DNA from 3 places in the Rahnella sp. 1L-D-7-B-C2 genome. Region 1 is predicted to be linked to each of the others. Evidence: riboswitches for the same ligand, from Rfam matches in the RefSeq annotation. Region 1 holds a riboswitch; each other region holds the start of a gene.
What was found. A riboswitch is a leader RNA that binds a small molecule or an ion and turns the genes downstream of it on or off. The one in region 1 is predicted to bind thiamine pyrophosphate.
Positions count from the first base shown of each region.

Region 2: linked by a shared signal. The riboswitch ahead of thiC (phosphomethylpyrimidine synthase ThiC) and the one ahead of thiB (thiamine ABC transporter substrate binding subunit) in region 1 are both predicted to bind thiamine pyrophosphate.
Region 3: linked by a shared signal. The riboswitch ahead of thiM (hydroxyethylthiazole kinase) and the one ahead of thiB (thiamine ABC transporter substrate binding subunit) in region 1 are both predicted to bind thiamine pyrophosphate.

Region 1 covers NZ_JBXAVQ010000009.1:34,657-42,883, forward strand. The annotation lists gene leuC (3-isopropylmalate dehydratase large subunit) at 1-88, shown strand, start outside; gene leuD (3-isopropylmalate dehydratase small subunit) at 99-701, shown strand; gene AC0Z7K_RS15425 (MFS transporter) at 760-1,923, opposite strand; gene sgrT (glucose uptake inhibitor SgrT) at 2,102-2,302, opposite strand; gene sgrR (HTH-type transcriptional regulator SgrR) at 2,405-4,069, shown strand; TPP riboswitch at 4,110-4,238, shown strand; gene thiB (thiamine ABC transporter substrate binding subunit) at 4,282-5,265, shown strand; gene thiP (thiamine/thiamine pyrophosphate ABC transporter permease ThiP) at 5,241-6,851, shown strand; gene thiQ (thiamine ABC transporter ATP-binding protein ThiQ) at 6,835-7,542, shown strand; gene AC0Z7K_RS15455 (DedA family protein) at 7,532-8,227, opposite strand, start outside.
Region 2 covers NZ_JBXAVQ010000031.1:17,161-25,387, forward strand. The annotation lists gene thiC (phosphomethylpyrimidine synthase ThiC) at 1-1,136, opposite strand, end outside; TPP riboswitch at 1,271-1,396, opposite strand; gene rsd (sigma D regulator) at 1,468-1,983, opposite strand; gene nudC (NAD(+) diphosphatase) at 2,090-2,875, shown strand; gene hemE (uroporphyrinogen decarboxylase) at 2,947-4,011, shown strand; gene nfi (deoxyribonuclease V) at 4,021-4,701, shown strand; gene AC0Z7K_RS23925 (YjaG family protein) at 4,772-5,362, shown strand; gene hupA (nucleoid-associated protein HU-alpha) at 5,553-5,825, shown strand; gene AC0Z7K_RS23935 (DUF1481 domain-containing protein) at 5,877-6,530, shown strand; gene purD (phosphoribosylamine--glycine ligase) at 6,598-7,887, opposite strand; gene purH (bifunctional phosphoribosylaminoimidazolecarboxamide formyltransferase/IMP cyclohydrolase) at 7,933-8,227, opposite strand, start outside.
Region 3 covers NZ_JBXAVQ010000017.1:1,928-10,154, reverse strand. The annotation lists gene AC0Z7K_RS20010 (AraC family transcriptional regulator) at 1-747, shown strand, start outside; gene AC0Z7K_RS20005 (GntR family transcriptional regulator) at 860-1,546, shown strand; gene AC0Z7K_RS20000 (hypothetical protein) at 1,669-2,517, shown strand; gene thiD (bifunctional hydroxymethylpyrimidine kinase/phosphomethylpyrimidine kinase) at 2,534-3,334, opposite strand; gene thiM (hydroxyethylthiazole kinase) at 3,331-4,140, opposite strand; TPP riboswitch at 4,175-4,276, opposite strand; gene AC0Z7K_RS19985 (carbon starvation CstA family protein) at 4,366-6,174, opposite strand; gene btsR (two-component system response regulator BtsR) at 6,303-7,022, opposite strand; gene AC0Z7K_RS19975 (LytS/YhcK type 5TM receptor domain-containing protein) at 7,000-8,227, opposite strand, start outside.

The sequences.
Region 1 (8,227 bases):
TGGCGGACGCACGCATCTGGTCAGCCCGGCAATGGCGGCGGCGGCGGCGGTGACTGGCCGTTTCGCTGATATTCGTGAACTGAACTGAGGAAAACACCATGGCTAAATTTACCCAACACATTGGTCTGGTGGTTCCGCTGGATGCCGCTAACGTCGATACCGATGCCATCATTCCGAAACAGTTTTTGCAGAAAGTGACCCGCACCGGTTTCGGTCAACACCTGTTTAACGACTGGCGTTTTCTGGACGACGCCGGTCAGGTGCCTAACCCGGATTTCGTGCTGAATCAGCCGCGCTATAAAGGCGCGAGCATTTTACTGGCGCGTGAAAACTTTGGCTGCGGTTCTTCTCGTGAACATGCGCCGTGGGCGCTGACCGACTACGGTTTCCACGCGGTGATCGCACCAAGCTTTGCCGATATCTTTTACGGTAACTCGTTCAACAACCAGTTGCTGCCCATCACCCTGAGTGATGCAGAAATTGATGAGCTGTTCGCGCTGGTAAAAGACAATGAAGGCATCACCTTTGAAGTGGATCTCGAAGCGCAGACGGTCAAAGCCGGTGATAAAAGCTATCCGTTTGTGATCGACAGCTTCCGCCGTCACTGCATGATTAACGGTCTGGACAGCATCGGTCTGACGCTGCAACACGAAGAAAATATCTCCGCTTACGAGAAGAATCAGCCTGTCTTTATGAACTGATTGCGTCCCCGGTAGCAAAAAAACCCGCGACTTTCGCGGGTTTTTCTTTTCATCTCATTCAGACGTCTTTGACTTTATACATCAGGCCTAGTGCGATAATCGCCAGCGCCGTCGCTACCCAGTACACCGGATAATGCCCGAAGCTTTCGACGATAAAGCCCTGCAATAAACCCGCGCAGATAACGCCAGTGGAAATGCTGTTGGTGAACAACGTCGTCGCAGAACCCGCACGACCCGGCATCAGGTCCTGAAAATAGAGCATCCCGATACCCGCCACGATGCCGATGAAAATCGCGTTAAACAGCTGCAGGATCATCAGCGCGGCTTTGAACTGGAACAAAACCAGTCCGGCGTAGAAAACCACCCCGCTCGCCACCGCATATAGCATCAGCTTGCGTTTACCGGTACGTTTGACCAGATAACCCGCGAGCAACATCGCCGGAATTTCCAGCCCTGCCGCCGTCCCCATCAGCAAGCCCGCCAGCCCTTCCGGCAAGCCCAGATCGCTGGTGATATAAAGCGGCATATCAATCACGTACATGATATTGCAGGTCCACATCAGTAAGGATGCGAAGAACAGCAAACGCACATCTTTATTGCGCCACGCGCTGACCGGCACCACTTTTTCATCCACCGGCTGCTCGACGCGCGGCACAGACGGCAGGAAGAAGACAATCATCAGGATACTGCCGACAAACACCACGGCGGCGCTCAGATACATCGGCGTAAACCCGTAATTAAGCGCCAGCATGAAAGAAAGCGGCGGGCCGAGAACCCACGCCAGCGAGAGCATCGCACGCATCATCGAGCTGAACATCACCACTTCGCTCGACGAACGATCCGCATGTTCACGCGCCAGCGCAAACAGCTGCGGCATTGAGGCATTCCCGATCGCTGCCAGCAATACACCGACGGTGATCAGCACCAGATAGTCGCGGCTGAACGCAAACACCAGACTGTTCCCGATGGCCATCAGGCAGCAGAAGATCAGCAGCTTGCGGCGGTCACCTTTGTTATCAGAACGGTTCGCCAGCAGGAAACTGATCGCAATCCCGGCGATGGCGTTGACGGTATAAAAGAAACCGACCCACAACGGGCGAACTTTCACTTCATTGGTCAGAAACAGGCTGAGCGTCGGCGCCTGTAACGCGCCTGCGATACCACACAGTAAGGACACCACCAGAAAGGTGACATAAATGGCATTAATACGAGGTTTCGGCATGACGTCGTCCCTGAGAAATGAATGTCTTACAAACAAGACCCCCAGTGTAGCTAAGTTTTAAGGGGTTTCGAGCGGTTCTGAAAAATGGATATAAAAAAACCAGTGAGTTACCCCACTGGCTGGTGAAATTACACCATTACTCAGAAAATCGAATTTGGTCGTGCCTGCGGGCAGAAGGTCAGATCCGCTGACGATATTGCTCCTCACTCAGCGACTCCATATCCCACTGGGTCAGCCTCGAAAGAATATCCATCCGGTAATCCACCGGCACCCAGGATAGCCAGTCAGCATGATTTTTTGCCGCATTGCGTTGAATGGCAGCGCTGCTGATAGCGGAGAAATAACGCTGATAAAAACGGGCATTCAAAGTGCATTTCATGATGACCTCCGGGTGTTCACAACAGGCTTTCGTTGAGAAACAGTATCGGAGTAATATGAGGAAAGATAAATTGATGAAGATCGCCCATGGAGTTCCTCTTTTATGACCTCACCGCGCTTACAACAGCAGTTCATCCGGTTGTGGCAGTTCTGTCACGGCGAAGAAACCGAAACGACCTTGCAGGCGCTGTCCGGGATCCTGAGCTGCTCACGGCGGCACATGCGTTCGTTGCTTAGCGCCATGCAGGAACTGGGCTGGCTGACGTGGAATGCCGAAGCCGGACGCGGCAAACGCTCCAGACTGACCTTTCTGTATACCGGGCTGGCGCTCCAGCAGCAGCGCGCCGAAGAGCTTCTCGAGCAAGATAAAATAGAACAACTGGTGCAACTGGTGGGGGATAAAACGCAGGTGCGCCAGATGCTGCTGTCACAGTTAGGCCGCAGTTTCCGTCAGGGCAAACACATTCTACGCGTGCTGTATTATCGTCCGCTGTTTAACCTGTTGCCCGGCACCATGTTGCGCCGTTCTGAAACACACATCGCCCGGCAAATCTTCAGCGGTCTGACGCGCATAAATGAGGAAAAAGGGGAAGTAGAAGCCGATCTGGCCCACCACTGGCAGGAAATCACACCGCTCCACTGGCGGTTTTATCTGCGTCCGGCGATCCATTTCCATCATGGCCGTGAACTGGAGATGGCGGATATCATCGCCACATTTATCCGCCTGCAACAGAATCACCGGTTATTTAGCAATCTCGCGTCAGTTTCCTCGCCCACACCCAATGTGATCGATATCTATCTGCTGACTCCCGACCGCTGGCTGCCATGGCTGTTTGGCAATGTTCACGCCATGATCCTGCCGCAAGAATGGCAGTCTCTGCCCAACTTTGCCCGCCATCCGGTCGGCACCGGCCCTTACGCTGTGGTGCGCAATCAGAAAACGCAGCTGCGTATCCGCGCGTTTGACGAGTATTTCGGTTTCCGCGCGCTGATAGATGAAGTGAATATCTGGGTACTCCCGGAGCTGACTGAAGATCTGGTCCATTCCGGCGTGCAGTTACAGGCAGATGAATCCGGTAAAAGCGAGCTGGAAAGCCGTCTGGAGGAAGGCTGCTATTTCTTGCTGTTCGATCAGCGTTCGCCGGTCGGCCAGCAGGATGACATCCGCGAATGGCTCTGCGAACTGCTCAGCCCGATTGCATTACTTAACGCCGCAGAACCGATTTACCAGCGCTACTGGTCGCCGGCCTACGGCCTGTTGCCACGCTGGCATCATAAAGATTCGCAGGCGCGCCCGATAAAACCCCAGGGTCTGACACACATTACGCTGACGTTTTACAGCGAGCATTCGGAGCATCACGCGATCTGCAACGCACTGCGTCCGCTGCTGGCGGCGGAAGGTATCGAACTGATTATTCAGATTGTGGATTACGCCGTCTGGCATCGCGGCGAGGTGAAAAGCGATGTGTGGCTCGGCAGCGCCAACTTCACCCTGCCGCTGGAATTCTCTCTGTTCGCGACATTCTTCGAGCTGCCGTTAGCCGCGTACTGTTTTAGCAATGACATGAGCGAGGACGCCGCGTTATGGCACGCGGGCAAATTCTCCATGGCCGAATGGAGCCAGAAACAGGTCGGCAGCCATCACATTCATCCGCTGTTCCATCACTGGTTAGTTCTGCAAGGGCAACGCAGTATGCGCGGCGTGCGCATGAACACCCTTGGCTGGTTCGACTTTAAATCCGCCTGGTTTGCGCCCCCTGACAGTTAATCGGACTATCGCATTGCCGCGTTAATCTCTAGAATGACATCCGTTCTCAACGGGGTGCCCAACTTGTTAAAGCAGCGATGTAAACGCCGTGAGCAAGTTTGGCTGAGATTTACACCCGTCGAACCTGATCCGGTTGATACCGGCGGAGGGATTTGAGACTGTGCCTCGCTCACTCAAAATCCTTTGCCCCTTTATTTTTTTGGAGCGCAAAGTTGAAAAAATTACTGCCCTGCCTGCTGTTACTGTCTGCCCCAGCCTTCGCGGCCAAACCGGTCCTGACGGTTTATACCTACGACTCATTTTCTGCCGACTGGGGCCCCGGCCCTGCTATCAAAAAAGCCTTTGAAGCCCAATGCGGCTGCGAACTGAAATACGTCGCGCTGGAAGACGGTGTGTCGTTGCTCAACCGTCTGCGGATGGAAGGCAAAAATAGCAAAGCGGACGTGGTGCTCGGTCTGGATAACAATCTGCTACAGGCCGCAGAGCAAACGGGGCTTTTCGCCCAGGCACCGAAAACCGATGCCAAACTGACCGTGCCCGGCGGCTGGGATAACAGCACATTTGTGCCTTACGACTACGGCTATTTCGCATTCGTCTACGACAAAAACAAACTAAAAAATCCGCCGAAAAGTCTTGATGAGCTGATCAACAGCGATCAGAACTGGAAAGTGATCTACGAAGATCCGCGCACCAGCACGCCGGGTCTGGGCCTGATGCTGTGGATGCAAAAAGTCTATGGCGATAAAGCGCCGCAAGAATGGCAGAAGCTGGCGAAGAAAACCGTCACCGTCACTAAAGGCTGGAGCGAGGCCTACGGCTTATTCCTCAAGGGTGAAAGCGATCTGGTACTGAGTTACACCACCTCTCCGGCCTATCACATTGTCGAAGAAAAGAAGGATAACTACGCGGCGGCCAATTTCACCGAAGGTCATTACATGCAGGTGGAAGTGGCGGGCCAGCTGGCAAACAGCAAGCAACCGAAGCTGGCTGAACAGTTTATGAAATTCGTCACTACCGACGATTTCCAGAAAGTGATCCCGACCGGTAACTGGATGTATCCGGTGATCGCCACACCGCTGCCTGACGCCTTTAATCAACTGAAGGTGCCGGCGAAATCCCTGCAATACAGCGCGCAGGATGTCGCTACTCACCGCACAGAATGGATCCAGGCATGGCAGAACGCCGTCAGCCGTTGATCCCGCGCTGGCTGTGGCCAGGCGCGGTGGCCTCGCTGGCGATGTTGCTGGTGGCTGCGCTGGCACTTGGCTCTCTGTGGCGTCATGCGCCGCAGATGAGTGGCGCCTCGCTCTGGCAGGATCCCTATCTCTGGCATGTGATCCGTTTTACCTTCTGGCAGGCGCTGCTTTCGGCGCTCTGCTCGGTGCTGCCCGCGATTTTTCTGGCGCGGGCGCTGTTCCGCCGTCGTTTTCCCGGCCGTCAGTTACTACTTCGTTTATGTGCCATGACGCTGGTGCTGCCAGTGCTGGTGGCCGTGTTTGGTATTCTCAGCGTCTACGGCAGACAAGGCTGGCTGGCGCAGCTGTGCGGCTGGCTCGGTGTGGATTATCATTTTTCGCCCTACGGCTTACAGGGCATTTTGCTGGCGCATATTTTCTTCAATCTGCCGCTCGCCACCCGCCTGTTGTTGCAGGCGCTGGAGAATATCGCCGTCGAACAACGCCAGCTCGCGGCGCAACTGGGAATGAACGCGTGGCAGCAGTTCCGCTTTGTCGAATGGCCCGCCCTGCGCCGCCAGATTTTCCCTGCCGCGGCGCTGATCTTCATGCTGTGCTTTGCCAGCTTCGCCACCGTGCTGTCTCTCGGCGGAGGGCCGCAGGCGACCACTATTGAACTGGCTATTTATCAGGCGCTCAGTTATGACTACGATTTAGGACGTGCCGCCACGCTGGCGCTGATCCAGCTGTTCTGCTGTCTGGCGCTGGTGTTGCTGAGCCAGAAACTCAGTCAGGCGCTGCCGGTCGGACAAACGCACGCTCAGCGCTGGCGTAATCCTGATGATTCCCTGCCGCGCCGCCTCGCCGACGGCGTGCTGATCGGCCTTGCCCTGCTGCTGATCCTGCCGCCGCTGCTGGCAGTCATTTTTGACGGTGTGAATCGCGCCGCCGTCAGCGTTCTGCAACAGGCCGCGCTCTGGCAGGCGTTGTGGACGTCAGTGCGGATTGCACTGGGCAGCGGATTGCTTTGTGTACTGCTGACCATGATGTTGCTGTGGAGCAGCCGCGAACTGCGTTTGCGCAAGCTTAACGGCTGGGCACAGGCGATGGATCTCAGCGGTATGCTGATCCTCGCGATGCCGGGCATCGTGCTGGCGACCGGATTTTTCCTGCTGCTCGGCGATACGACCGGTTTACCGCAATCGCCCTGGCCGCTGGTGATCCTCACCAATGCGCTGATGGCGGTGCCTTATGCGTTAAAAGTGCTGGATAACCCGATGCGCGACGTGGCCGAACGCTACAACCCGCTGTGCCTTTCGCTGAATATGCACGGCTGGCAGCGGCTGCGCCGGGTGGAACTGGGTGCGCTGAAACGCCCTATTTCCCAGGCGCTGGCGTTTGCCTGCGTGCTGTCACTGGGGGATTTCGGCGTGATCGCGTTGTTCGGCAACGAGAATTTTCGCACGCTGCCGTTTTATTTGTATCAGCAGATCGGTTCCTACCGCAGTCAGGACGGCGCGGTAACCGCACTGTTATTACTGCTGCTGTGCTTCCTGTTATTTACCCTGATCGAGAAACTGCCGGGCCGCCATGCTGACGCTGAATAAACTGACTTATCTGTACGAGCATCTGCCGATGCGCTTTGATTTACGCATCGGCTCGGGCGAACGCGTGGCAATCCTCGGCCCGAGCGGTGCGGGGAAAAGTACCATGCTGAGCCTGGTTGCCGGTTTTCTCGCGCCAGTGAGCGGACAGATCTTGCTCAACGGCGACGATCACAGCGTGACACCGCCGGCCAGACGTCCGGTGTCGATGCTGTTTCAGGAGAACAATCTGTTCTCGCATTTGACCGTGCGTCAGAACATGGGGCTGGGGTTACATCCGGGGCTAAAACTCAGCGCGCAGCAAAAGCGGGATTTGGAGGAGATTGCCCGACAGGTCGGGCTGAGCGATTGTCTGGATCGTCTGCCTTCGCAGCTTTCCGGCGGTCAGCGACAGCGGGTGGCGCTGGCGCGCTGTCTGTTGCGCAGCCAGCCAATTTTGCTGCTCGACGAACCTTTCTCGGCGCTCGATCCGGCGCTGCGCAGTGAAATGCTGAACTTACTGGATAAGGTCTGCGGGCAGCGTAATCTGACGCTGCTGATGGTGTCGCATAATTTGGATGACGCGGCGCGGATTGCTCCGCGCACGCTGCTGGTGGTCGATGGCAGAATTTTCTACGACGGGCCGACACAGGCGCTGGTGGACGGCAGTGCGCCGGAAGCCAAAGTGTTAGGCATCAGCCCGATCAGCGGGTGATCACTTTCCACAACAGATGGCCGTAAACCGGCATCATCGGCTGCTTGCTGAGCATCACAATGCTGACCACCGTCGCCACCACGCTCAGCACGCACACCACTTTTAATCGCGTCAGCGGCAACCATTTGGTCATCATGTCCGGCGAGCCCTTACCGGCGCGGAACCAGCGCCACGCCAGCCAGGCAGTGAGCCAGATCAGCATCACACTGATAAACAGCATCCATTTGAATACGCCGCTGTTATGGCTGGCGGGGATGTCGATGGCGACACCCGCCAGGATCCCCGGCAGGAAATACACCGGCGGCCAGGTGATACAGCCGACAATATTCGGCGGCGCAAACTTATACGGCGGCAGATTAAGCATACCGGCGACCAGCGGCACCAGCGGGCGCGTCGGGCCGATAAAGCGCCCTAAAATCACCGTGGCAAAACTGTGGCGATCGAGGGCGTAACCGGTTTTATCCAGTAAGGACTGATAGCGCTGAAGGAAACGCCAGCGGTGCAGCGGTTCTTTGAATCCACGTCCGATAAAATAAGATGCCCAGTCGCCGAGGAAACAGCCGAGTCCGGCCGCCAGCCAGGCTTCGTACAGGCCGACCTGACCGCTGCCGATCAGCGTTCCGAGCGTGGCCATCATCACCGTGCCGGGCAGGATCAGCCCGACCAACGCCAGCGATTCGAAAAA
Region 2 (8,227 bases), on a different contig from region 1:
CTTTCACGATGATGCGAAAGACACCATTTGGCCATGATCGATCCGCCGCGCGAGACAATACCGGTCAGACGTTTGGCGGTCATCGGCACATAGCGCAGCAACACACCGGCGTGAATAGTGAAGTAATCGACACCCTGTTCGGCCTGTTCCAGCAGCGTATCGCGGAACATTTCCCAGTTAAGATCTTCAGCGACGCCGTTTACTTTTTCCAGTGCCTGATAGATTGGCACCGTACCAATGGGTACCGGGCTGTTACGCAGGATCCATTCGCGGGTTTCGTGGATATAGCGGCCGGTTGAGAGATCCATCACCGTGTCCGCCCCCCAGCGCGTTGACCAGACCAGCTTCTCAACTTCTTCTTCGATGGACGACGTCACCGCTGAATTGCCGATATTGGCGTTCACTTTCACCAGGAAGTTTCGCCCGATAATCATTGGCTCCGATTCCGGATGGTTGATATTGGCCGGGATAATGGCGCGACCGGCGGCGACTTCCTGACGCACGAATTCAGCCGTGATATTGGCGGGCAGATGCGCACCGAAACTTTCCCCCGGATGTTGCTGGCGCAATACTTCCCCCCGGATCCGTTCGCGTCCCATATTTTCGCGGATGGCGATGAATTCCATTTCTGGCGTAATTATCCCCTGGCGCGCGTAGTGCAGCTGCGTGACGTTTTTTCCCGCTTTCGCTTTACGCGGACGCGGCAGAAGTTCGAAGCGCAAATGATCTAAGCCTTCGTCGGCCAGACGTTGTTGGGTAAAACCGGAGCTGACCTGCGGAAGTTCTTCGGTGTCTGCCCGTTCAGCTATCCAGCTGGCGCGGCATTTTGCCAGACCGGCATGGACGTCAATGGAGGCTTCAGGGTCACCGTAAGGTCCGGCCGTTTCATACACCGGAATCGCTTCGTTATCTTCATATTGCGGAGCGTCTTTACCGCCGCCGACCAGTGTCGGACTGAGCTGGATTTCACGCATGGGAACGCGGATATCTGCGCGACCGCCTTGCAGATAGATTCGGCGGGAGTTGGGAAATGCTTCTCCCTGCAGACTGTCGATAAATGACTGAGCCTGTGCGCGCTGTTCGCGGCGGTTGGTGGGTTTCTTTTCAGAGGTAACGGATTTTTGGGTACTCGACATAGCAAATTCCTCGTGTTCTACGAATAGAAAAAACGTGATGGAAAATTGCTTGTCTGGAGGTTTACGGCAGGAGTAAAAATGGGCGGTTTAGCGCAGGCGGCCGTTTTCAGGCTGAGGCCAAATCGCGCTAAACGCATAACATTACTCTTGTTCCCTTCGCGGGTACTAACCCGATCAGGTTCCGCGGATCCCGAATTAACGGTCTCAGCCTGGCGTAATTTCGTGAGGAAATTATGCGCTAGGCACTCCGACAAGAAGCCTCAATATAGGAGGCCGTTTTGAAAACTACAACTAAAACTACACCCTGTGCAGGGTTTGTTCCTGAGACCGGTTACGCCGGTCTGGCGAGATGATCATCATTGGCGGGCGGTAATGGCGCGCCATTAACAGGATCAAAGGCCAGAATAATCAATTGATCTTCCAGCTGAAAACGCGCATCCAACGCTTCACCGATATCGGATAATGCATAATGGAAGGCAAACGCATTGTCATCATCAATATCATTTTCTGTGTAACTGTCATGGAAAGCCATGATAGCTTCAGTATTGAGCTCCAGAGCGGGATATATTTTGGACGCCTGAGATCTGACTGAGCTGCCTGCGCTCGCGACTTCATCGATGATGCGTTGATAAAGATGGAAATGGCCGGCAGAGAGGTAGTCCACCAGGTTGTGGCAAAAGTTATCCAACGCTTTTTCATTCAGCGGAGTATGTTTTTCTTTATTGGGTTTCAGGCCGACCAGTGTGCAGTATGAAACCAGCAATTCTTTGCGGGCGTGCAGCCATTGGTCGACTAACTCATTACTGCCACCAACGCGTTGGGTCAGTCTTTCCAGACGATTTAGCATGGTTGACTCCGTGAGCGGTAAAAAAGTAATCCGTTTTGGAAGGGTTACTAATATGTAAATATCTGTCTCAGATTGTCAGTCTCAACGAGGTTATGCAACAACAATTATGGAATTACAGATCACAGAGCAACATAACGGCTGGTGGGTTATCAGCCACGAAGGCAAGCTGTGGCTGCCTGAGGGTGAACTGCCGTTTGGCAGCGCGACGCAATTCTCTCTGACCGGTAAAACCGCGCGCCAGATTGGCGAGTGGCAGGGCGCACCGGTCTGGCTGGTGCGTCAGGCGATGCACAACCATATGGTCTCGGCGCGTCAGTTACTCGATAAGGATCGCGGATTATTCCAGCTGGTCGGACGCGGTGTGCAACTGGCTGAATTTTATCGTTCTCACAAGTTTTGCGGTTACTGCGGCCATGAAATGCAGGTCAGCAAAACTGAATGGGCCGCGCTCTGCGGGCACTGCCGTGAACGTTATTATCCGCAGATTGCGCCGTGCATTATTGTCGCTATCCGCCGTGGCGACGAAATTTTGCTGGCGCAGCATGTCCGTCACCGCAACGGTATTCACACCGTGCTGGCCGGTTTTGTCGAAGTAGGCGAAACGCTCGAGGAAACTGTGGCACGCGAAGTGATGGAAGAGAGCAACGTGCGAGTGAAAAACGTGCGCTACGTCAGTTCGCAGCCGTGGCCTTTTCCAAATTCCCTGATGATGGCCTTTATGGCTGATTATGACAGCGGCGATATTCGTCATGATCCTAAAGAGCTGCTGAACGCGGGCTGGTATCGTTATGACGCACTGCCCATGTTACCGCCGCCGGGCACCATTGCGCGCAGGCTTATCGAAGACACTGTGGCGCTCTGCCGCGCGGCGAGCGATGAAGACGACGTGTAGCGCAAGTGTTGCGTGATAGAATACCGTCAGATTATTGCCGTGCCGCCCGAATATTGAAGGAAAGAAACAGAATGAATGAGTTGAAAAACGACCGCTACCTGCGCGCCCTGTTACGTCAGCCCGTGGATATCACACCGGTATGGATGATGCGTCAGGCTGGCCGCTATTTGCCGGAATACAAAGAAACCCGCGCCGTGGCCGGTGATTTTATGTCGCTGTGCAAGAATGCCGAACTGGCCTGCGAAGTGACGCTGCAGCCGCTGCGTCGCTATCCGCTGGATGCCGCGATTTTGTTCTCTGACATCCTGACCATTCCGGATGCGATGGGGCTGGGGTTGTATTTCGAAGCCGGTGAAGGCCCTCGTTTTTCCTCTCCGCTAACCAATCGCGCTGACGTAGAAAAATTGCCAATCCCGGATCCGGAAATGGAACTGGGTTACGTGATGAATGCGGTTCGCACCATCCGTAAAAATCTTAAAGGTGAAGTGCCGCTTATCGGTTTCTCCGGGAGCCCGTGGACGCTGGCAACGTATATGGTCGAAGGCGGCAGCAGTAAAGCGTTCACCAAAATCAAAAAGATGATGTATGCCGAACCGGCGACCATGCATCTGTTGCTGGATAAAGTCGCCGACAGCGTGATTTTGTATCTCAACGCCCAAATTAAAGCAGGCGCGCAGTCCGTGATGATTTTTGACACCTGGGGCGGCGTGCTGACGCCACGCGATTACCGCGAATTCTCCCTGAACTACATGCATAAAATCGTCGATGGCCTGATCCGTGAAAATGAAGGGCGCCGCGTGCCGGTTACGCTCTTCACCAAAGGTGGCGGACAGTGGCTGGAAGCGATGGCTGCGACCGGTTGTGATGCACTCGGTCTTGACTGGACGACGGACATTGCTGATGCGCGTCGTCGCGTGGGCGATAAAGTGGCGATTCAGGGCAACATGGATCCCTCCATGCTGTACGCCTCTCCGGTGCGCATTGAGCAGGAAGTAGAAACCATTTTGGCAGGCTTCGGGAAAGGTAACGGGCATGTGTTTAATCTCGGTCACGGCATCCATCAGGATGTGCCGCCAGAAAACGCCGGTGCCTTCGTGGAAGCGGTGCACAGCCTGTCGCGCCAGTATCACGAGTAAGACTGAAAGATGATCGACACGCGCGCGTTACGTGAAGAGCAGCGGATCCTGGCTGATCGCATAACACTGCAGGATCCGCCTGATTTCACCACTCCGACGTTGATTGCCGGCGTGGACGTTGGCTTTGAGCAGGGCGGCGATGTCACGCGCGCCGCGGTGGCGGTACTGCGCTATCCCTCGCTTGAGCTGGTGGAATATCAGATTGCCCGCGTGCCTACCGTGATGCCCTATATTCCCGGTTTCCTCTCCTTTCGCGAACTTCCCGCGTTGTTGCAGGCCTGGCAGCAACTCACGTCGAGCCCTGATTTAGTGCTGGTCGACGGGCAGGGGATTGCACACCCACGCCGTCTTGGCGTCGCCAGCCATTTTGGTCTGATGATCGACGTGCCGACCATCGGTGTGGCTAAAAGCCGTTTATGCGGCCAGTTTTTGCCTCTCAATGAGGCGCTGTACAGCCAGCAGGCGTTGTACGAGGGTGATGAACAGATTGGCTGGGTGTGGCGCAGTAAGCTACGCTGTAATCCATTGTTCATCTCGCCAGGCAATCGCATCAGCATGGAATCGGCGCTGTATTGGGTCGAACATTGTATGCGGCAATATCGTTTGCCGGAGCCAACGCGTTGGGCGGATGCCGTCGCATCCAATCGGGCAGCGTTTCAACGCTGGCAACGGTTGAGTGATGATCTTTAGGAATCAAGGAATAGGGATATTGATTTATTTCAGGTAAACTCCCGCGCAGAAAAGTTAACGAGATCAACTCATGTTACGTAATCCAATTCATTTACGTCTCGAAAAGCTGGAAAGCTGGCAACACGTGACGTTTATGGCGAGCTTGTGTGAACGCATGTACCCCAACTACCAGGCCTTCTGTCTGGAAACCGGGTTTGGCGAGCCGCAGGTTTACCGCCGCATCCTGGATCTCATCTGGGAAACGCTGGTGGTAAAAGACGCCAAGGTCAATTTTGACTCACAGCTCGAAAAGCTGGAGGAGGCGGTGCCTTCTTCAGATGATTACGACCTCTATGGGGTTTACCCGGCCATTGATGCCTGTATCGCATTAGGCGAATTGATCCATTCGCGTCTGAGCGGCGAAACTCTCTCTCACGCCGTTGCGGTAAGCGAAACATCGATTCGTACCGTCGCAATGCTGGAGATGACTCAGGCCGGTAAAGAAATGACCGATGAAGAGCTGAAAGTGATCCCAGCTGTCGAAGAGGAATGGGACATCCAATGGGAGATTTTTCGCCTGTTGGCTGACTGTGAGGAGCGGGACCTGGAATTAATAAAAGGGTTACGTTCTGACCTGCGTGAAGCCGCTGTCAGTAACATTGGCATAAATTTAGCGCAATAAGGCAAGAAAACGTGATTTAACGCCTGATTTGTCGTGCCTTAAGGCTTCACATCCGCACCCTGTCTGGTCTACATTTGGGGTGCGTAAAAAAAGTGGCTATCGGTGCGTGTATGCAGGAGGGTGCTGTCAATCGGCATATCCGTCGCACTCGATGCTTTGCAAACGATAAACACACTGTAAAGGATAACTTATGAACAAGACTCAACTGATTGATGTAATTGCGGACAAAGCTGATCTTTCCAAAGCACAGGCCAAAGTTGCTCTTGAATCTACTCTGTCTGCTATTACCGAGTCTCTGAAAGAAGGTGATGCTGTACAATTAGTTGGTTTCGGGACTTTCAAGGTAAATCATCGTAACGAGCGTACTGGTCGTAACCCGCAGACTGGTAAAGAAATCAAAATCGCAGCTGCCAACGTGCCTGCGTTCGTTTCTGGTAAAGCTCTGAAAGACGCTGTTAAGTAATTGCTTGCAGTGAAAAGAATAAGCGGAGGGGCCTTTAAGCCCCTTCAGTTTATCACCCCCAGACTGGTAGCAGGTTTACTGGTGCTTGGTCTGGTGGGTTGCAGTTCAAAAAACACCACCCCGCAGTTCTTCGCCAGTGGTTATGTTGCCGATCAGGGCATCAACCGCTTATGGCGCGAAAACAATGCGCAAAACCAACCTCAAACCATTCTCAACGTCTACAGCCCCTATTTTGGTGGCGATACGGTGATTACCCGATACGAATTTCAGGATGGGCAAGTCCACCTTGTCAAAGAAACCCATGCAACCAAAACTGATTTGGGCGTAATGCTGCGTTTCGATGAGGGCGGTAATGTCAGCTTTATGCAGCGGCAGCTTCCTGAACGACGGGAAAAATTATCCTCAGATGACATCGAACGCTATAAATATGAAGCGGCCAAAATCCTCGATGTCAGCAGCGTACTGCAGGCAGGTAATGTCCGGCTGATTCAGGCTCGCTGGCGGCAGGGTGTGATTACCACCTGCGCGGGCGAGCAGGTAACGCCAAATCTTACGGTGCGTTCGCAGGTCTGGCTGGCAAAACGGGCCAGCCGCAGTAATGATCACCTTGGTTTAGCCTGGCTGACCGCGCCGGAAGGCAACGAATTACTGTTAGTCGCCAATGAAGATTTCTGCAGCTGGGAACCCAAAGAGTCCGATCTCTGATTTCCCGCCGCAAAAGAAAAGGCACGCCGAAGCGTGCCTTTTTTGATCGTCAGCCGGTAAGCCAGATTTACTGGTTGCGCTCGCGGTCAATGGCGCGGTAACCAATGTCTTTGCGGCAGAAACTGCCTTCCCAACGGATATCTTTCGCTAAATCGTAAGCACGCAGCTGAGCGGCTTCTACGGTTTTACCCAGCGCGGTCACACACAGCACGCGCCCTCCGCTGGTGACGACAAGTTCGTCCTGCAAACGGGTGCCCGCGTGGAACACTTTACCATCCGGTACTTCTTCGAGCGGTAAGCCATGAATGACTTCACCGTTCTGATAGTCGCCCGGATAACCCCCGGCCGCCAGCACAACGCCCAGCGAAGGACGCGGATCCCATTCTGAGGTCTTATCACCCAGACGACCTTCAGCGCCCGCCAGACAAAGATCCACCAGATCCGAGCGCATGCGCAACATGATCGGCTGAGTTTCCGGATCGCCGAAGCGGCAGTTGAATTCGATCACTTTCGGCTGGCCATCAGCGGAGATCATCAGACCTGCATACAGGAAGCCGGTGTAAGTGTTGTTTTCAGCCGCCATTCCGCGCACGGTGGGCCAGATAACCTGATCCATCACGCGCTGGTGAATTTCATCAGTCACCACTGGCGCCGGAGAATAAGCGCCCATACCGCCGGTGTTCGGGCCGCTATCGCCATCCCCAACGCGCTTGTGATCCTGACTGGTCGCCATAGGCAGCACGTTCGTGCCGTCTACCATCACGATGAAACTGGCTTCTTCGCCATCGAGGAATTCTTCAATCACGATGCGGTGACCGGCGTCGCCGAAGGCATTGCCTGCCAGCATATCGTGAACGGCGTCTTCTGCTTCTTTCAGCGTCATCGCCACGATCACGCCTTTACCTGCCGCCAGACCGTCAGCCTTGATGACAATCGGCGCGCCTTTGCTGCGCAGATACGCCAGCGCAGGTTCGATATCGGTGAAGTTCTGGTAATCAGCACTTGGAATGTTGTGACGGGCGAGGAAATCTTTGGTGAAGGCTTTAGAACCTTCCAGCTGGGCGGCTTCCTGCGTAGGGCCAAAGATTTTCAGGCCAGCGGCGCGGAAAGCATCAACCACGCCAATCACTAGCGGCGCTTCAGGGCCGACAATCGTCAGACCGATGTCGTTACTTTTGGCAAAAGCCAGCAACCCGGCAACGTCAGTGGCGGCGATATCGACGTTTTCCAGCAAAGGTTCCAGCGCGGTACCGGCGTTGCCCGGCGCGACAAAGACTTTATCAGCCAGAGGTGACTGCGATGCCTTCCACGCCAGCGCATGTTCCCGCCCGCCGTTACCGATAATTAAAATATTCATTCGAAGACTCCGGATGAGCGGGCGCATCGCACCCGCTGAAAGAAATTAATGACGGAAGTGACGCATATCGGTGAAGAGCATTGCAATGCCGTGTTCGTTGGCGGCTTTAATCACTTCATCATCACGGATTGAACCACCCGGCTGGATAACACAGGTGATGCCTACCGCAGCGGCGGCATCAATACCATCACGGAACGGGAAGAAGGCGTCAGAAGCCATAACGGAACCTGCGACTTCCAGACCCTCATCCGCCGCTTTGATCCCCGCAATTTTGGCAGAGTAAACGCGGCTCATCTGGCCTGCGCCAATGCCGATGGTCATTTTGTCGCGCGCGTAAACA
Region 3 (8,227 bases), on a different contig from region 1:
ACACGCAGACTTAACTCGTATGAATTGATGTATGTCGTACGCGGCAGCCTGTCATTGCAGGAAAAGAATACGCGTTTTGATCTGCGTGAAGGGGAAAGTTTACTGTTATTTCCCGGCAGGGAACATAAAGGGTTAACGACGTTTGATCCTGAATTAAAATTTTACTGGTTACACTTCGATATTGAGAGCAATCGCACGTTAATAGATTCTCGGCAAAATAATCCCTCTTTACAGCTGAATATTCCACAGCATTGTAAAGTCAGGGATCGTGAAACACTCTTAACGCTATTCAGACTATTTTTATATGAGCAGGAAAGAGGTGGCAATTCGCTGGAGTTGTATCTGATTTTGCTGTTGCAGGAAGTTGCGCGCGCCTGGCCGGAAAATGTGGAACCCGGCGGGCCCGGCGTCGCGCTGGCCTACAAGGCGCGGCAACTCATCACTACCCAGTTTCATCTGCCGCTGGGGGCTTCTGAGCTGGCGGAAAGGCTGCATTGTAATGCCGATTATCTCGGACGCGTGTTTCGTCTGACGTTCCAGATGACCCTGACAGATGCGCTGCATAAACACCGCGTCGCCGCCGCCGAGAAACTGCTGCTGGCCAATACCGGGAACGTCGCTGATGTCGCGCGGCTGACCGGTTTTAACGACGCAGCGTATTTTCGTCGGGTGTTTCGCAAACTGCTGGGCATTACCCCGGCAGCCTATAAAAAACTTTACTGCCGTGAGCATATCAATTCGGATTAGTTTCTATGATATATCCCAAATTTCTGTCACAACCTTGCGCTAACAATCTCAAAACCCTGAGAAAACTCATGGTAGTATTGTGAACTCCCGACTTTGAAGACAACTTTTGCCCATGACAGACGCCTTTGAATTTCTCAGTAATGTGCCGGTGAATCAGCAGATTTACCGCACCTTGCGTCAGGACATCGTCACCTGTGCCATTGCGCCGGGAGCGTTCCTGTCGGAGAAAGAAATTTCCACACGCTTTAACGTATCGCGCCAGCCGGTTCGCGAAGCCTTTATCAAACTGGCCGAAGCCGGGCTGGTTCAGGTCTTACCGCAGCGCGGTACATATGTGATGAAGATTTCATCCAAGCGCGTCGCCGATGGCCGTTTCATTCGTGAAGCCGTAGAAACCGCCGTCGTTCGTCGTGCTGCTATGGTTGCCACGGATAAAGATCTGGCGCTGCTGGAACACAATCTTGAGCGTCAGCGGCTTGCGGCAAAAAGCCAGCAAACACAGGAATTTTTGTTGCTCGACGATGATTTTCACCGCACGATCGCGCAAATTATCGATTGCCGCCTGGCCTGGGAAACCGTCGAACATATCAAAGCGACGATGGATCGCGTACGTTTCCTGACACTGAGCAAAGTCTCCCCGCCGGAAAATCTTATCGCGCAGCACTACGCCATTTTCGACGCTCTTAAAGCGCATGATCCGGACGCCGCTGAAAATGCCATCCGCATTCATTTGCAGGAAATGATATCTACCATTACCCCGATAGCCGAGCAAAACAGCGACTGGTTTGATGCGGAGTAAAAGGCATTATTCCCAATAAATCTGCTGTCAGACCGTTTTAGGTTAATTTTGCGGGTTAACCCCAAAATTTGTATGACAACTTGAGGTAAGCTGTAAACCACATCGATACCGTGGAAATTTTTATGCCTGCTACTGCCCCCCTGAAGAAAAGCTTTTACAGTGCTGAAGAGTCACTGTCCCTCGCCCAGCTGGATGAAGAAAAAATCAGCCAGATTGCCCGCGATCTCGACGTGGCGGAAAGCGAGAAAGAACATTACCTTACCGGATGGATGGGTCAGAACAGCGTGGTGCTGGTGCGCAATTATCAGGACAAACGCGGTACCGCGAACGGCCTGGTAATGTCTCGCGGTAATCGTTACAAGCTGACCATTCAGGCCATTACTTTTCGTATCCCAAAAATCCTGCTTTGGGTCACTTTTCGCCGCACGCCTCGTACCATGACGGTGGTCGCCTATAACAAGCTGGGCGAACAGGCCAGCGGTCTGCAGCAGTTTATGCACGTGCAGGACCCCGAGCTGAAAGAGCGGCTGGAAAATGACTGGCGCGAGCTGAATGATTATCTTGGGATGGCCTGCTGGCAGATGGACAATAACCGTCCTATGTGGCGACAGCTGCATGAAGAAATCACACCGCAGGCGCTGTGGATGCTGGCAGATTCGCCGTGGTTTAGCGGCAAAAAATTGCAACATGATGGCGATCTGGAAGGTCTGTGGCTGAACGAGCAGTTTATTGGCCGTCGCAGCGGTGAGCATGCTGCACTGGTGCTGTCCTGGAAGGATGAAGAGAATCAGGACATCGCCAGCTATCTTTATGAAAGGATGTCAGCCAATAAAATCCGCGTGATGCTGCGCCCGCGCAAAGACGAAAAATTCTATCCGCTGAATCCGTTCGACGCCCTGCACTTACAACGGGCGCTGGCGATGTTTCCTCAGGCTGAGCAGGCGCTGGGAGAAGCTCAACGCCGCGCCTGATGGATTTCAAACCGCCCTACCACCACCGGTGAAAATGATGCACCGGGCCGATGCCGTGCCCGACTTCAAGAGAGTCGGCCTGCATCAGCGCCTGTTGCAAATACGCTTTGGCTTCGCGCACCGTATCCGCCCAGTTGTTGTGACGCGGGCGCAGTGCTGCCAACGCCGCAGACAATGTACAGCCGGTGCCGTGGGTATGGCGGGTATTGACACGCGGCGCGGTAAAACGCTCACGGGAACCGGCCACAAACAGCCAGTCAGGACTTTCTTCATCGCTCAGATGACCGCCCTTCATCAACACCGCGCCACACCCCATCGCCAGCAAGGTTTCACCCTGCTCACGCATTTCCGCTTCGCTGGTCGCTATCGGACATTCGAGTAACGCTGCGGCTTCAGGCAGGTTTGGCGTGATGATCGAGACCTGCGGGATCAGCAACCGGCGCACTGCATCCACCGCCTCCGGCAATAATAACGGATCGCCACTTTTCGCCAGCATAACGGTATCGAGCACCACAAACGGCGGCTGATAGTGCCGGAGCCGTTCCGCGACCGCTTCCACAATCTGACTGTTTGCCAGCATACCGATTTTCGCGCTGTCGATGCGGACGTCGCTGAGCACTGAATCCAGCTGTGCCGCCACAAATTCGGGTTCGATATTATAAACCGACTGAACGCCGCAGGTGTTTTGCGCCACCAGCGCGGTGATCACGCTGGTGCCGTAGGCCCCGAGCGCCGAGAACGTTTTGAGATCGGCCTGGATCCCGGCACCGCCGCTCGGATCGGTGCCTGCAATGGTCAGCGCATTAATCCGTTTCATGGCTGCGCCTCACCGTTTAACCATTCCCCGTTAATCAGGTACAAATTATCGAGTAACTCTGGCGTGAAGCTGCCCGGCCCTTTCACCGTTGCGCAGGCGCGTTCTCCGGCACAGGACATGACGCGACAAGCTGCTGCGACGTTATCCAGCCGGTCGCCCGGTAAGGTAATGAAAGCAGCCACCACCGCCGACAGCGCACAGCCGGTGCCGACCACGCGGGTCATCATCGGATGGCCGCCCGCGACGGCCCAACAGCGATCGCCGTCGGTCACATAATCTGTCTCACCGGTGACCGCGACAATCGCACCGGTTTCACGCGCCAGTTGCTGCGCGGCGGGCAAGGCAGAAAGAGAGTTGTCACCGCTGTCGACACCACGACCGGACGCACTCAGACCGCTGAGCGCGCGAATTTCCGAGGCGTTACCGCGAATGGCGGCGGGTTGGAGTTTGATGATGTCGAGACAGAATTCAGTTCGCCAGCGCAGGCCGCCCACGGCCACCGGATCCAGCACCCAGGGTTTTCCGGCCTGATTCGCCGCCTCAATAGCCGCCAGCATCGCCTCGGCGTGAGAATGCGTCAGCGTACCGACGTTGACCAGTAAGGCATCAGCAATGGCGCTAAACTGCGCCGCTTCGGCAGGATCAACCACCATCGCCGGAGACGCTCCCAGCGCTAGCAAAACATTGGCAGTAAAAGATTGCACCACGTCGTTGGTCAGGCAGTGGACCAGCGGTGATGAATGGCGGAGTTGTTGCAAAGAACCGGCGGCAATCGCACCGGGAAATACGGAAGGTCGGACGTTCATAAGTCTCCCAACCGGCTTTCAGGAAGGCGGCATCGGGAGAGATACCTGACTTCCCTACGCTGGCATAATCCAGATCAGGTAATACGGGTAAAATCTCAGCCTTTCTTTTGCAAGAGCGGCACCCCGAGTCAAGGGAGCATTATTGGTGCGGACGGCGGGAAGATCAATCAGCATTTGATACCAAAAAGCCCCGTCCATTGACAGGGCTGATGAGATAACCGTGATTTACACCGTCGCCGCCACATCCTCCAGTACGCCGCCTTCACTGCGCGCCTGCCACAGTTTTATCCAGCGCAGGACTGATGCCACCATAATTACTGCGCCGAGCGCGACCATAATGATGGAAATTGTGCCGTTGAACAGATTGAAGCCTTTGGCCAGTGGATTGAAATAGACGTGAGCCACCATCCAGTACGCTGCGTAGTTCACAGTGACGTACAGATACGCCAGCGGTATCAGGCAGGTCAGCATGTAGCGGCGCTTATCCGCCAGACGCAGAATAATGGTCGCGCCGATCATCAGACCGATTGAAGCCATCAGCTGGTTGGAGACGCCAAACAGCGCCCAGACCGAATTGATATCGCCGGAGTTCAGCAGATATCCCCAGAGCAGGCAGGCGACGATGCTGCACGCCACCGCGCCCGGCCACCAGTCGGTACGTTTCAGCGGTGCCCACAGGTCACCGAAGAAATCCTGCAACAAATAGCGTGCCACGCGGGTGCCCGAATCGACCGCCGTCAGGATGAATACCGCCTCGAACATCACCACGAACTGGAAGAAGTAAGAGGACAAATGGCTGAACCACGGAATGCGCGTAAAGATATCGGCCATGCCGACCGCCAGCGTCACGGCACCGCCGGTGCGCCCGCTAAGATCTAGACCGATTTCCTGGCTAAGCGCCGGCAGATTCACCACCTGCATGCCCAGACCGGCAAACACTTCCGGCGCGGAGTTAATGGCAAAATAATCCGCCGGATGCAACGCGGTGGCAGCAATCAGAGCCATCACGCCGACCACACATTCCGCTAACATCGCCCCAAAACCGACCGGCAAAATATCACTCCATTTGTCTATCTGCTTAGGCGTGGTGCCGGAACCGATAAATGCGTGAAAACCTGATATCGCGCCACAGGCGATAGTGATCGAGATAAACGGCCAGACCGGACCGGCCAGCACCGGGCCGCCACCGTGGATAAACTGCGTGATCGCCGGGAACTGAATTTCCGGGTTGATGAACACCACGCCGACGATCAGCGCACCGAACACGCCGATTTTCATGAAGCTGGAGAGATAACCGCGCGGCGTCAGTAACATCCATACCGGCAGAGCGGTGGCGAAGAAGGCGTAGACAGGTAAAACCAGACTGACGGTCGAGGCGCGCAGGCTGAGCCATTCGCCAAACGCCGAGGCCTGTATGTACGGCCCGATCACCACGCAGGCCATAATCGCAATAATACCCACCCACGAAGCGGCTTTCATGCTACCGGTCAGACGCTCCCACAGGCCGACGCAAATCGCCACCGGGATAGTCATAAAGACGGCAAACGTGCCCCACGGGTTACGCTCAAGGGCATGTACCACCACCATCGACAAACCAGCCATGGTAATGGTGATGATAAATAACATCGCCAGCCCGGTACACCAGCCGGCTACCGGCCCGAGTTCGCGCTTAGCCACTTCCGACAGGGATTTACCCCGGTGTTTCATCGAGGCGAACAACACCACGGTGTCGTGTACCGCGCCGCCGACCACGCAACCGATCAGCAGCCATAACATACCGGGCAGATAACCGTACTGCGCCGCCAGCACAGGGCCGACCAGAGGCCCCGCCGCCGCAATTGCCGCAAAGTGGCTGCCAAAGTTCACCCATTTTTTCGTCGGGACATAGTCTTTCCCGTCTTCCAGTAAATGCGACGGCGTGACCTGAGCATCATCGGCTTTCAGCACTTTACGGACAAAAAACACGCCGTAAAACCGGTAGCAGATAGTCAGGATACACAGAGTCGCGATGACAAAAGTCAGTGCGTGTTGCATCTTATTGTTCTCCGGATAAGGAATAATCAGGTGCAACGTAGCAAAGCTCTGTAGAAAGCGCGTCCGCTGTTTAGGTCAGCGGCGGTATAGCGATTTAAGCGGCAAAAACGCAGGGATGAACGGCTGGTTCAAAGCCCGAGTTGAGATTTCAAGGATTTCAGATAACGGCGGCTGACCGGTACGCGCACCTCGTTTTTCATCACCAGCTCCGCCAGCCCGCTGTCGTCAAAACGGATTTCCCGCAGATGGCTTATGTTGATTAAAAACTGCCGGTGGCAACGCAGCAGCTGCGTCCGATTTTCCAGGGTGCGCAGCGTCAGTTCCGTAAAACATTCACTGCCGTCGGCGCGGTTTACGAAGACTCCGCTGACCCGCGAGCTGACAAAAATCACCTCATCGAAGGCAAGCAGATAAATGCGATTCTGGCCGCAGCAGGGGATCAGCGCCAGATCCGGTTCGCCGGCCATCAGCGCAGTAATATTTTGTTCCGGCAGATGCTTGCGCAGACGGCAGAGGGTTTTGTCCAGCCGCGATGCCTGTACCGGCTTTAGCAGATAATCAAACACGTTCTCTTCGAACGCCTGCAAGGCATATTCGTCATAGGCGGTGAGAAAAACAATGTGCGGCATACGCTCAGCGTCAATCATCCCGACCAGCTCCAGCCCGCTGATGCGTGGCATATGGATATCGAGAAAAACCACGTCGGGTTGCAGCCGGTTGATAGCACCCAGCGCTTGCACCGCGTTTTCACACTCGCCGATCACGCTGATATCCGCCGCATCCTGCAGCAGAAAACGCAGATTTTCACGCGCAAGCGGCTCGTCATCAACAATCAATATTTTCAGCATGCTGACTCCTTAACGGCAACCGTAAAATGACGCGGGTAAACTGTTCCGGTTCGCATTCCACATGCAGACCAAATTCATCGCCGTAACGCCCGCGCAGACGGCGATCGACCAGACTCATGCCCAGACCATTTCCGCAAGCCGACGGCGCATACAGCCCGGCGTTATCTTCAACGGTCAGCATCAGACAATCGTCCTGCCCGATGGCGGAAAGACGGATGTGCCCCGCGCCCAGCAGTTGCGACGTCCCGTGCTTGATGGCGTTTTCCACCAGCGGTTGCAGCGTAAAAGCGGGTAAAAACAGCTGTTGCAGCGCGTCGGGAAAATCAAACGTGACGCTCAGCCGGTCGCTGAACCGCGCGCGTTCGATATGCAGATAGGCTTCCACGTGTTCAATTTCGTCGGCCAGTGTCACCACTTCCTGCGGGCGTTTTAGATTTTTGCGAAAAAAAGTCGAAAGATGCTGCACCAGTTCGCCCGCCTGCTGGCTGTCGCGACGGATCACCGCCACCAGAGTATTCAGCGCATTAAACAGAAAGTGAGGATTCACCTGCGCGTGCAGCAGTTTGATTTCCGACTGGATCAGCAGTTGCTTGTGGCGTTCATACTGCCCGGCGAGGATCTGCGCCGACAATAAACTGGCGATCCCCTCGCCCAGCGTCCGGTTGATCGAACTGAACAGCCGGTTGCGGGCTTCGTAAAGTTTGATCGTGCCGATCACTTCCTGATTCTCGCCGCGCAGCGGGATCACCAGCGTCGACCCGAGCTTGCACGACGGGCTTTGCGTGCAGCGATACGGCACCTCATTGCCATCGGCGTAGACCACTTCGTTATGTTCGATAGCGCGGTGAGAATGCTCGGACAAAATCGGCGAGCCTGGCAGATGGTGATCGTCGCCGATCCCGACAAACGCCAGCAGCTTCTCGCGATCGGTGATCGCCACCGCGCCGATATCCAGTTCCTGATAGATGATCTGCGCTACCCGCGCGGTGTTTTCCTGATTAAACCCCTGGCGCAGCACCCCTTCGGTACAGGCCGCAATATTCAGTGCCCGGGCGCTGAACGCCGTGGTGTAGCGCTCAAACATCGCCCGCCGGTCGAGCAGAATGCGCATGAACATCGCCGCGCCAATGGTGTTGGTCACCATCATCGGCGTGGCAATACTTTTTACCAGCCTAAGGGCTTCGTCATAAGGACGTGCGACCATC